Regions from separate parts of the Streptomyces sp. NPDC057616 genome, predicted to be linked through region 1. Evidence: riboswitches for the same ligand, from Rfam matches in the RefSeq annotation. Region 1 holds a riboswitch; each other region holds the start of a gene.
What was found. A riboswitch is a leader RNA that binds a small molecule or an ion and turns the genes downstream of it on or off. The one in region 1 is predicted to bind cyclic di-AMP.

Region 2: linked by a shared signal. The riboswitch ahead of ACFU97_RS08030 (NlpC/P60 family protein) and the one ahead of ACFU97_RS37515 (M23 family metallopeptidase) in region 1 are both predicted to bind cyclic di-AMP.
Region 3: linked by a shared signal. The riboswitch ahead of ACFU97_RS28805 (C40 family peptidase) and the one ahead of ACFU97_RS37515 (M23 family metallopeptidase) in region 1 are both predicted to bind cyclic di-AMP.

The regions. Positions count from the first base shown of each region.
Region 1 is NZ_JBHVGU010000041.1:27,954-31,183, forward strand. Features, by position in the region: gene ACFU97_RS37510 (GntR family transcriptional regulator) at 1-515, opposite strand, end outside; gene ACFU97_RS37515 (M23 family metallopeptidase) at 704-1,480, opposite strand; cyclic di-AMP (ydaO/yuaA leader) riboswitch at 1,493-1,656, opposite strand; gene ACFU97_RS37520 (M16 family metallopeptidase) at 1,847-3,230, opposite strand, start outside.
Region 2 is NZ_JBHVGU010000005.1:199,108-202,337, forward strand. Features, by position in the region: gene ACFU97_RS08025 (tellurite resistance/C4-dicarboxylate transporter family protein) at 1-20, opposite strand, end outside; gene ACFU97_RS08030 (NlpC/P60 family protein) at 113-1,276, opposite strand; cyclic di-AMP (ydaO/yuaA leader) riboswitch at 1,284-1,454, opposite strand; gene ACFU97_RS08035 (hypothetical protein) at 1,716-2,234, shown strand; gene ACFU97_RS08040 (ScyD/ScyE family protein) at 2,138-2,794, shown strand; gene pcrA (DNA helicase PcrA) at 2,873-3,230, shown strand, end outside.
Region 3 is NZ_JBHVGU010000025.1:47,723-50,952, forward strand. Features, by position in the region: gene ACFU97_RS28790 (helix-turn-helix domain-containing protein) at 1-80, opposite strand, end outside; gene ACFU97_RS28795 (ATP-binding protein) at 294-752, shown strand; gene ACFU97_RS28800 (DUF6328 family protein) at 767-1,255, opposite strand; gene ACFU97_RS28805 (C40 family peptidase) at 1,338-1,811, opposite strand; cyclic di-AMP (ydaO/yuaA leader) riboswitch at 1,815-2,026, opposite strand; gene ACFU97_RS28810 (hypothetical protein) at 2,365-2,673, opposite strand; gene ACFU97_RS28815 (ATP-dependent Clp protease proteolytic subunit) at 2,681-3,230, opposite strand, start outside.

The DNA.
Region 1 (3,230 bases):
TCCGCCCAGGACTCCACGGGGCTGGCGGGCGCCTCCTCGGTGTACATCCAGGCGATCTTGTGCCGCAGCTGCGTCAGCATCGAGGTCAGCGCGGGACTGCCGGAGGCCTGGGCGAGCGTCTCGTGGAACCAGCCCTCCAGGGAGCGCAGATCCTCACTCGTGCCCCGCCTGGCCCGCTCCTGCCCCAGCCTCACCAGGCCGCGCAGCACCTTCAGATGGGCCTCGGTACGCCGCTGGGCGGCCCGGGAGGCGGCGAGCGGCTCCAGCAGCATGCGCATCTCCAGCAGGTCGGCGGCCTCCTGCTCGTTCGGCTCCGCCACGCACGCGCCCGCGTGCCGGCGGGTCACCACGAAGCCCTCCGCCTCCAGGGTGCGCAGCGCCTCGCGCACGGGGACGCGCGAGACGCCGTAGCGGCGGGCGAGGAGTTCCTCGGTGAGCCGGCTGCCGCGCTCGTAGACACCCGCGACGATGTCGTCCCGGATCGCCGTGCACACCGAGTGCGCCGGAATACGCATGACCGACCTCCGACTTAATCCCCGTGAAACGCCAAAGATTGACGTGTGTTCCGGTGACTCTATTGCACGGGGCCGGAATTTCCGACGGCGGGCGGGAATCCATGGATATTTTTTGGACACCGGGGCCGGCGAAACCGAAAGGCCCCGGCTCGGAAGCCGGGGCCTGAGGGAGATCGCGCGCGGGTTCGTCAGACGTGGACGCCGTGCGAGCGCAGGTAGGCGACGGGGTCGATGTCCGAGCCGTACTCGGGCGTCGTACGGGCCTCGAAGTGCAGGTGCGGTCCGGTGGTGTTGCCGGTCGAGCCGGAGAGGCCTATCTGCTGCCCCGGGGTGACCGTCTGGCCCACCGAGACACCGATGGACGACAGGTGGCCGTACTGGGTGTACGTGCCGTCGTGCATCTTGATGACGATCTGGTTGCCGTAGGCGCCGCCCCAGCCGGTCTGGACGACGGTGCCCGCGCCGACGGCGTGCACGGACGTGCCGCTCGCGGCGTGGAAGTCGATGCCCGTGTGGCTGCCGGAGGACCACAGGGAGCCGCCGGTCTTGTAGCCCGTCGAGACGTACGAGTTCGCTATCGGGGCGACGAAGCTGTTCAGGCGCCTGCGCTCGGCCGCGCGGGCGGCGCGCTCCTTGGCCTCACGCTCGGCCTTGGCCTTCGCGGCGGCCTTCAGGCGCGCGGCCTGTTCGGCGGCCTTCTTGCGGGCGGCCTCCTCGGCGGCACTCTTCTGGGCCTCGGCCTGGGCGTCGATCTTGTCGGCGATCGTGTTGCCGATGGTGATGACGGGGTTGAGCCCGGTCTGCTCGACGGAGTTCTCGACCGAGTTCTCCGCGGCGAACGAGGGAGCGGCGAGACCGCCGACGATGCCGGTCGTGGCGAGGGCCGCGACGCCGGCGGCCTTGACGGTGCTCCGCTTGATCCTGCTGGGACGACGGTGCTTCCCGGTGGCGCAGTTGAACGCCATGAACTGGCTGGTCCTTTCCTTCCCTCTCGCCTACCGGGTTAGCTGACGGGTTCGGAGCAGGAAGGTCTCCTACGGACCCCCTCGCCGGAGCGCGGGCGTCCGATTCACCCCAGGGACTGCGATGGGTCCCCGGCTCCCCTGGCTCGCGCCGTACGGGGACTCGGCGATGGCTGTCCGGTGCCGCGGGCGCGGCGCACTGCCTGACGAACAGCCCGGACGACGCTAGGCAGAGCCGTCTTCAATTCCCAAACGGATCCGGTCTTTTGTAGCGCATCCCACAGGGCAGACAGGCAACTCTCCCCCAATTCGGACATACAAGGGCCCTGGTGACGCATCCGTCACCAGGGCCCTCACGCGCGCGTGCCTCTACTCGGCGGACACCACGGTGACTTCGCCGATGCCGAGGGCCTCGACGGGCTCCTTGATCTGGGCCGCGTCACCGACGAGGACCGTGACCAGGCGGTCCACCGGGAAGGCGTTCACGGCGGCCGCGGTGGCCTCCACGGTGCCGGTGGCGGCGAGCTGCTGATACAGCGTCGCCTGGTAGTCGTCGGGCAGGTGCTGCTCGACCTGGTCGGCCAGCGTGCTCGCGACGGCCGCCGCGGTCTCGTACTTCAGCGGCGCCACCCCGACGAGGTTCTGCACGGCGACGTCGCGCTCGGCGTCCGTCAGGCCGCCCTCGGCCAGCGTGCGCAGCACCGTCCACAGATCCTGCAGCGCCGGGCCGGTGTTGGGCGTGTCGACGGAGCCGCTGATGGCGAGCATCGCGGCACCGGTGCCGTCCGGGGCGGACCTGAGGACCTGGCCGAAGGCGCGCACGCCGTAGGTGTAGCCCTTCTCCTCGCGCAGGACGCGGTCCAGGCGCGAGGTGAGGGTGCCGCCCAGGCAGTACGTGCCGAGCACCTGCGCGGGCCAGACGCGGTCGTGCCGGTCGGCGCCGACGCGGCCGATGAGCAGCTGCGTCTGGACGGCTCCGGGGCGGTCCACGACGACCACGCGACCGGTGTCGTCGGCGGTCACCGGCGGCACCGGACGGGGCTCGGCCGAGGAACCCGTCCAGGCGCCCAGGGTGTCGCCGAGCAGCGCGTCCAGGTCGATGCCGGTGAGGTCGCCGACGACCACCACGGTGGCGGTGGCGGGCCGGACATGGCGGTCGTAGAAAGTGCGTACGGCCGCGGCGTCGATCTTCTCGACCGTCTCCTCGGTGCCCTGGCGCGGGCGCGACATGCGCGACGTCGCCGGGAACAGCTGCTTGGAGAGCTCCTTGGCGGCGCGGCGGGAGGGGTTGGCCAGCTCGTGCGGGATCTCGTCCAGGCGGTTGCGGACCAGCCGCTCCACCTCGCTGTCGGCGAACGCGGGCGCCCTGAGGGCGTCGGACATCAGGCCGAGCGCCTTGGCCAGGCGGGAGGCCGGGACCTCGAGGCTCAGGCGCACACCCGGGTGGTCGGCGTGCGCGTCGAGGGTGGCGCCGCAGCGCTCCAGCTCGGCGGCGAACTCCTCGGCGGAGTGCTTGTCGGTGCCCTCCGAGAAGGCCCGCGCCATGATCGTGGCGACGCCCTCGACGGCGGCCGGCTCGGCCTCCAGGGGCGCGTCCAGGGACACCTCCACGGCGACGACCTGCTGGCCGGGGCGGTGGCAGCGCAGCACGGTCATGCCGTTGCCGAGCGCGCCGCGCTCCGGGGCCGGGAACGCCCAGGGCCGGGCCTCGCCCGCCTGGGGCTGCGGGTGGAACTCCATCGTGGCGAGCTCG
Region 2 (3,230 bases), on a different contig from region 1:
AAGGAGGTAGGGCCGGACATGGGGCCGATGCTAGGGAGCGCGAGCGGTGTTGCCCGGCGGGCACGCGCGCGTGCCCGGGAAAATACGTGCGGGGGAGTGCCCCGCGCGTGACTCAGGCGGGCCGCACCACGCTGTGGATGATCGACGAGCCGGCGTAGTAGATCGACTCCTCGCGGACGTACGCGCCGGGCTTCGGGGCGTGGATCATCATGCCGTTGCCGATGTAGATGCCGACGTGGCTGATGTCGTCGTAGAAGAAGATCAGGTCGCCCGGCTGGGCGTCGGTGAGGGAGACCGTGGTGCCGGCGTCGACCTGGTCGTAGGTGGTGCGCGGGAGACTGACGCCGGCGGCCTTCCAGGCGGCCTGGGTGAGCCCGGAGCAGTCGTAGGAGTCGGGGCCGGTGGCGCCCCAGACGTACGGCTTGCCGATCTGCGCGCGGGCGAAGGCGAGCGTCTTGGCGGCCTTGGTCGCGTACGTGGAGTCGCCGTTGGAGGTCGAGGTGGAGCCCGTGTCCGAGGACGAACCGGAGGAGGAGGTGGAGGCGGCCTCCTCCTGGGCCTTCTGCTCGGCCGCCTGCTTCTTGGCCAGCTCGGCGGCCTGGCGCGCGGCCTCCTCCGCCTTCTTCTTCTGGATCGCGGCGAGCCGCGCCTTCTCCTCGGCGTTCAGCTTCGACAGCAGCTCGCGCGCGTCGGAGAGCTTCTTCTGCACCGTGGACTTGGCGGTCCGCAGGTCGCTCTGCGTCGAGGTGAGCGTCTGGAGGTCCTTGGACGCCTGCTCGCGCTTCTTCATCGTCGCGGACTGCTCGGTGAAGTAGTCGTCGACCGCGGTCTTCTGACGGGAGGTCAGACGGCCCATCAGCTGCGTCTGGTCGAAGTAGTCCTGCGGCGAGTCGGCGAGCAGGAAGGTCGCGGTGTCGGGCGCGGCGGCGCCGGTGCGGTACTGGGCCGCGGCGAAGGTGCCGAGCTGCTCCCGCTCGTCGTTGAGCTTCTGGGTGCGCTTGGCGACGTCGTCGAGGAGGGTGTCCACGCGCTTGCGCTGCGTCGTGGTCTTCTCCTTGGCCGCGTTGTACTTCTCGGTGGCCGATTCCGCCTGGCGGTAGAGGTCGTCGACCTTCTTCTCCACCTCCTCCACGCTCGGCTTGCCGTCGGTCACCGGAGCGGCGTTGGCCGACTGGGACAGCAGGGCCACGGAGGTGAGGGCGGCCGTGGCGAGAGCGGGGGTGCGTATGCCTGCGACGCGTGAAGCTGAGGGGCGCGACTTGCGGTGCGACGCCAAGGGAGGCGACTCCTTCCACGTTCCGCCTACCGGGTTAGCTGTCGGGTTCGGGCGGGTGGTTCGGAAGGCTTGCCCTACGGTCCGGGCCCCGTACGGGAGTCGGGCCGATTCACCCCGGGAACGGTGGGTCCCCGGTTCCGGATGCACGGTGGCGTACCGGATTCGGCGGAGGCCGCGCGGCCCGGCGACGTTCGCCGGTGGGGGTCGTACGGCCTGCCCGGAACCGTAGCCAACTCGTGTGGCCCCTGTGAAGGTTGATGTTCGATATGCCCGATACATTTTCGTGACCTTTGGTCAGGACGTCGCGTGCCGCGGTCGTTCCGGAATGATCTGCGTGGATTTATGCGTATTTTGACCGGACTGGCGCCGTGCGCCCGCTTCCGAGCGTTAATTTCCAGCCAGCCGCGGCCGGTGCAGCGGTGGGTGAGGGGGTACGGCCATGAGAACGCGCACAGCACTCGTCGTCGGCACACCGGTCGTCCTGGCGGCCACCGCGGGCGTCGTGCCCGCGAGCGCGTCGGGCGGACACTCCGGCGGGAAGCCGGCCGTCGGCGTGATCGCCAAGGGCCTCGACGATCCGCGCCAGCTCTCCTACGACCACGGCCGTCTGTACGTCGCCGAGGCCGGCCGGGGCGGCGGGACCTGTATCGGCCAGGGCCCCGAGGGCCCGACCTGCGTCGGCCTGACGGCGGCGGTCACCGAGGTCGTCCAGGACGGCCGCGACTGGCACCGCCACCGCCTGGCGGGCGGACTGCCCTCGGCGGGCGCGCCCGACGGCGGCTTCGCGGTCGGCCTGAACGGCGTCTCGGCCCGCCACGGCAGCGTCTGGGGGGCGAGACCTGGGCCGCGCCGGAGACCGGCGTGCCCACGACGCCGCCCTGGAACAAGCTCGGCAAGCTGCTGTCCGTCGAACGGGGCAGGGCGCGGATCGCCGCCGACGTCACCGCCGTGGAGCTGAGGCACAACCCGCACAAGACAGCCGTCGACTCCAACCCGTACGCCGTCCTCGCCCTCCCCGACGGCCGCAGGATCGTCGCGGACGCGGCCGGGAACGACCTGATCGAGGTCTCCCGCCACGGCAGGGCCCGCCCCTTCACGGTCTTCCAGGACCACGACCACCACGAGGCGGTCCCGCCCTCGCTGGCCCTCGGCCCCGACGGCAACCTCTACGTCGGCGAGCTGAACGGCGAGCCCGCGAGGCCCACCGCGCGCGTGTGGAAGGTCGACGCCCGCAGCGGCCGGATCCTCGGCTGGAAGTCCGGCTTCGGCGCGATCACCGGCGTCGCCTTCAACCGGCACGGCGACCTCTACGTCAGCCGGCTCTTCGCCGGCGTCGTGACGAAGGTCTCGCACGGCAGGCGTACCGAGGTGAAGGTGCCCTTCCCGGCGGGCCTCGCCGTGAGCCCGCGGGACGGCAGGGTCTACGTCTGCGCCTGGTCGGTCGCCGACCGTGACGGCACCGTCCTGGACGGCAGGAGGACGCCGGGCGGCCAGGTCCGGCGGATCAGCGGCTTCTGAGCGCCGCACCGCCCCGATCCGGCGAAGTTCCCGGGGTGGCGGCGGGCTGTCAGTGAGGCGCCCTAGACTCGGAAGGCGATGAGCAGCCTCTTTGACGACAGCTTCCTGGCGGACCTCAAGGCCCCTCGTGGCCACGAGGAGGAGCCCCCGCCGCCGCCCGAGGACGAGCACGTACCGGAGCCGGTTCCGGACGATCTGTTCGGTGGGAAGTTCGACGTGCCCCCGGACCGGGACGCCTACTACCGCGACGGCGCCCCGCGCCCGGCCCTCGACCCGGCCGCCCTGCTGGACGGGCTGAACGAGAACCAGCGCGCGGCCGTCGTCCACTCCGGCACGCCCCTGCTCATCGTGGCCGGTGCCGGCTCCGGCAAGACCCGTGTGCTCACGCACCGCATCGCCCACCTGCTCGCCGAGCGGAGCGTGCACCCGGGCCAGG
Region 3 (3,230 bases), on a different contig from region 1:
CTGGTGAGCCCCGCACTCGCGCGCAACTCACGCAATTCGGCGCCCAGCTTCCGGCGGCGCACCGCGGGACCGTGCTGCATGCGCTACTCCTTACTCCTTCCGGGCCACCCAAATACGGTCTCCCGTCGCAGAGTTCACCGCATCGAGCGACAGATATATGCATATCTTGGTGGATCGCCACCCGTGACAGGCGCAGTAATGGCAGTCTGGCGACGAAGCACCAGTCCGGGACCGTACTCGAACCATCCGCTCCGTGTCGGACTCCGGCCCCGTGGGAAAGGGACGACCGCGCCATGGCAGACCATCTGGAAGCATCCGTCACTCTGCCGAGCGAGCCCGCCTCGGTCTCCGCGGCCCGCGGCTACGTCGTCGACACGCTCGCGGAGTGGGGGCTTCCAGCGAGCAGCGACACCGCCGAGACCGTCCGGCTGATCGTCTCCGAACTGGCCACCAACGCCGTACAGCACACCTTCGGGCAGTCACCCACCTTCACGGTGGACATCCAGCTCCACCGTGACGAGGAGCTGCGCATCGGTGTCACGGACTCCCACCCCCGCTTCCCGAAGCGGCTGCCCGCCGCCGTCCAGCAGGACAACGGCCGGGGCATGGTGATCATCCGCTGGCTGGCTGCGGAGTGCGGCGGACGGCTGCGGGTTCGGCCCACCAGGGAGGGCGGCAAGACGGTCTCCATCGAACTGCCGTGGACCGCCCCGGCGGAGCCCGTGACGGCAGGAGGGCAGCAGGAGCCGTAGCGGAGCGGCTGGGCTCAGTCGGACGCGGCGGCACGGCGCACCAGCCGGGGCAGCAGTCCCCACAGTCCGAGGCACACGCAGAGGGTCGCGGCACCCGCGGCCGCCCCCGCGGCGCGGCTGTGCGTCGTCACATCGACCACCAGCAGCACCGATCCGGTGAAGGCGAACATCAGCACACCCATGCCGACCGTGGCGAGCCTCGACGAGACCTGCACGATGTGCGGCTTGGCGCCGCGCCGGAAGAGCGAGCGGTGCAGCGCGGCGGGCGCGGTGAACAGCGCGGCCGCGAGGACCGTGAGCAGCAGCGTGATGACGTACGTGCCGCGCTGGAGCGCGTCGAGCGACGGGAAGCGCTGGGTGAAGGCCAGGCTCAGCAGGAAGGCGAAGAGGATCTGGACCCCGGTCTGGACGACGCGCAGCTCCTGCAGCAGCTCGACGAAGTTGCGGTCGGCGCGCTCGAGCGGCGTCTCGTTGCGCGCGGTACAGCGACGGTGCTCGGACATGTCCTACGGGTATCCCGCCGAGCCCGGGTCAGGCCCCGCGGGGACGGCGGCGTGTCAGGTCGCCGCCGTCCCCGCGGGAGAGTCAGCTGACCCGGCCGTACCAGACGCTCTTCGTCCAGATCTTCTGCAGTTTCACGACATCGCCCGTCTTCGGCGCGTGCCAGATCTTCCCCTTCCCCGCGTAGATGCCCACGTGGTAGACGCTGGAGCCCGAGTGGAAGAACACGAGGTCTCCGGCCTTGCGGCTCCTCGCGGAGATGTGGTGGGTCCGGTTGTACTGCTGGGCCGCCGTGCGGGGCAGCTTCTTGCCCGCCTTCTTGAACGAGTACAGCGTGAGCCCGGAGCAGTCGAACCGGCGCGGCCCTATGGCGCCCCACTTGTACGGGGAACCCTTTTTGGAGGCCGCGATCTGAAGTGCCTTCGTCGCCGGCGTGGCGGCCGCGGCGTCGGAGGCGACACCCGGGACCACGATGGAGCCGCCCACTGCGGCAATGGTGAGAGCCGAAGCCGTACCGGCCCGGACCATGAGCGACGGGACACGATTGAGCGCAGTCATGCGCAACCCTTCGTCAGCCGCCTGTGAAGGATGACCTGTCGGATTCGGGCTGGCGAAGTTGCCCGGCCGCTGACGCGGCTTCACCCCAAGGGCTGCTCGACCCGGCCATGGCGTGACCGTTCCGGCGACCCGTCGTGCTTGGGTCCTCCACTCCTGCCGATCCACTCCTGTCGACCAGTCATCCGCGCGGCGGCAGGACTCGGCGTCCGCCCGGATCGCCCCGCCGCTGCGGCGGGGGCTTGTCGTCAGACAGGGATCTTCGCCTACCGATGTCCGAAAATCCCAATGGAACCGGGGATTTGTGTTGTTACTCACCACTCGCCCGTTCGGGTGGACACCCCTGTGTTCGAACAGGTGTTGAGGGCCCGGACGAGCCTCGGACCAGCGGCGGAACGCTCCATTCCGCCCTGAGGGCACGCGCGTTGCGCAACTTGGGCGGTCGAAAAATTGGACCTGTGTCTACTCCAAAAGGCGGTACCTCATTTGGTCCGTTTAGAGGCCGGTCCGGACACCTCGCCGTCGAAGCGCGGTGTCCGGGCCGTCCGAGCGTGCGTCAACTGTCGGGGTGTGCGGGCACCGTGACCCGCGCCGTACGCCGCTCGCCGTCCAGCACCCGCAGGGCGCGGACCAGTGTCGGCGCGTGCACCTCGGTCTCGCCGCGCTGGTGCATCAGCGCCAGCGCGTCGCGCAGCTCGACGGCCTTGCCGACCAGCGCCTGCGCGGCCCGCAGCCCGCGGTAGGTGTCTCCGTGGCGCGCCGGATTGATGCGTCCGAGCAGGTCGACGACGTCGAGGTAACGGTCGATCAACTCGCCCTCGGCGCGCGTGAGGGCGGGCAGCGGCGGCAGTTCGGGTGGCAGCACCGGTCGCTCACCGCCCGGTGGGCGGGGCGAGGGTGGCCTTACGGCTGGTGACGATGCGGTCCACCAGTCCGTACTCCAGCGCCCCTTGGGCGTCGAGGACGTGGTCGCGCTCGATGTCGGCGCTCACCTGCTCGTGGCTGCGCCCGGTGTGCCGGACGAGCATCTCCTCGAGGCGGTCCCGCGTCCGTGTCATCTCGTCGGCCTGGATGGCGAGATCGCTGGCCTGGCCCTGGACCGGTTCGTACAGGGCCGGCTGATGGATCATCACGCGCGCGCCCGGCAGCGCGAGCCGCTTGCCGGGCGTGCCGGCCGCGAGCAGCACCGCCGCGGACGACCCCGCCTGCCCCATGCAGATCGTCTCCACGTCGCACCCGACGAAGCGCATGGTGTCGTAGATCGCGGACATGGCCGTGAAGGAGCCGCCGGGGGAGTTGATGTAGAGCGAGATGTCGCGGTCCGGGTCCTGGTACTCGAGGTGCATGAACTGCGCCATTACGTCGTTCGCCGACGTGTCGTCGATCGGCGTGCCGAGGAAGACGATCCGCTCCTCCAGCAGC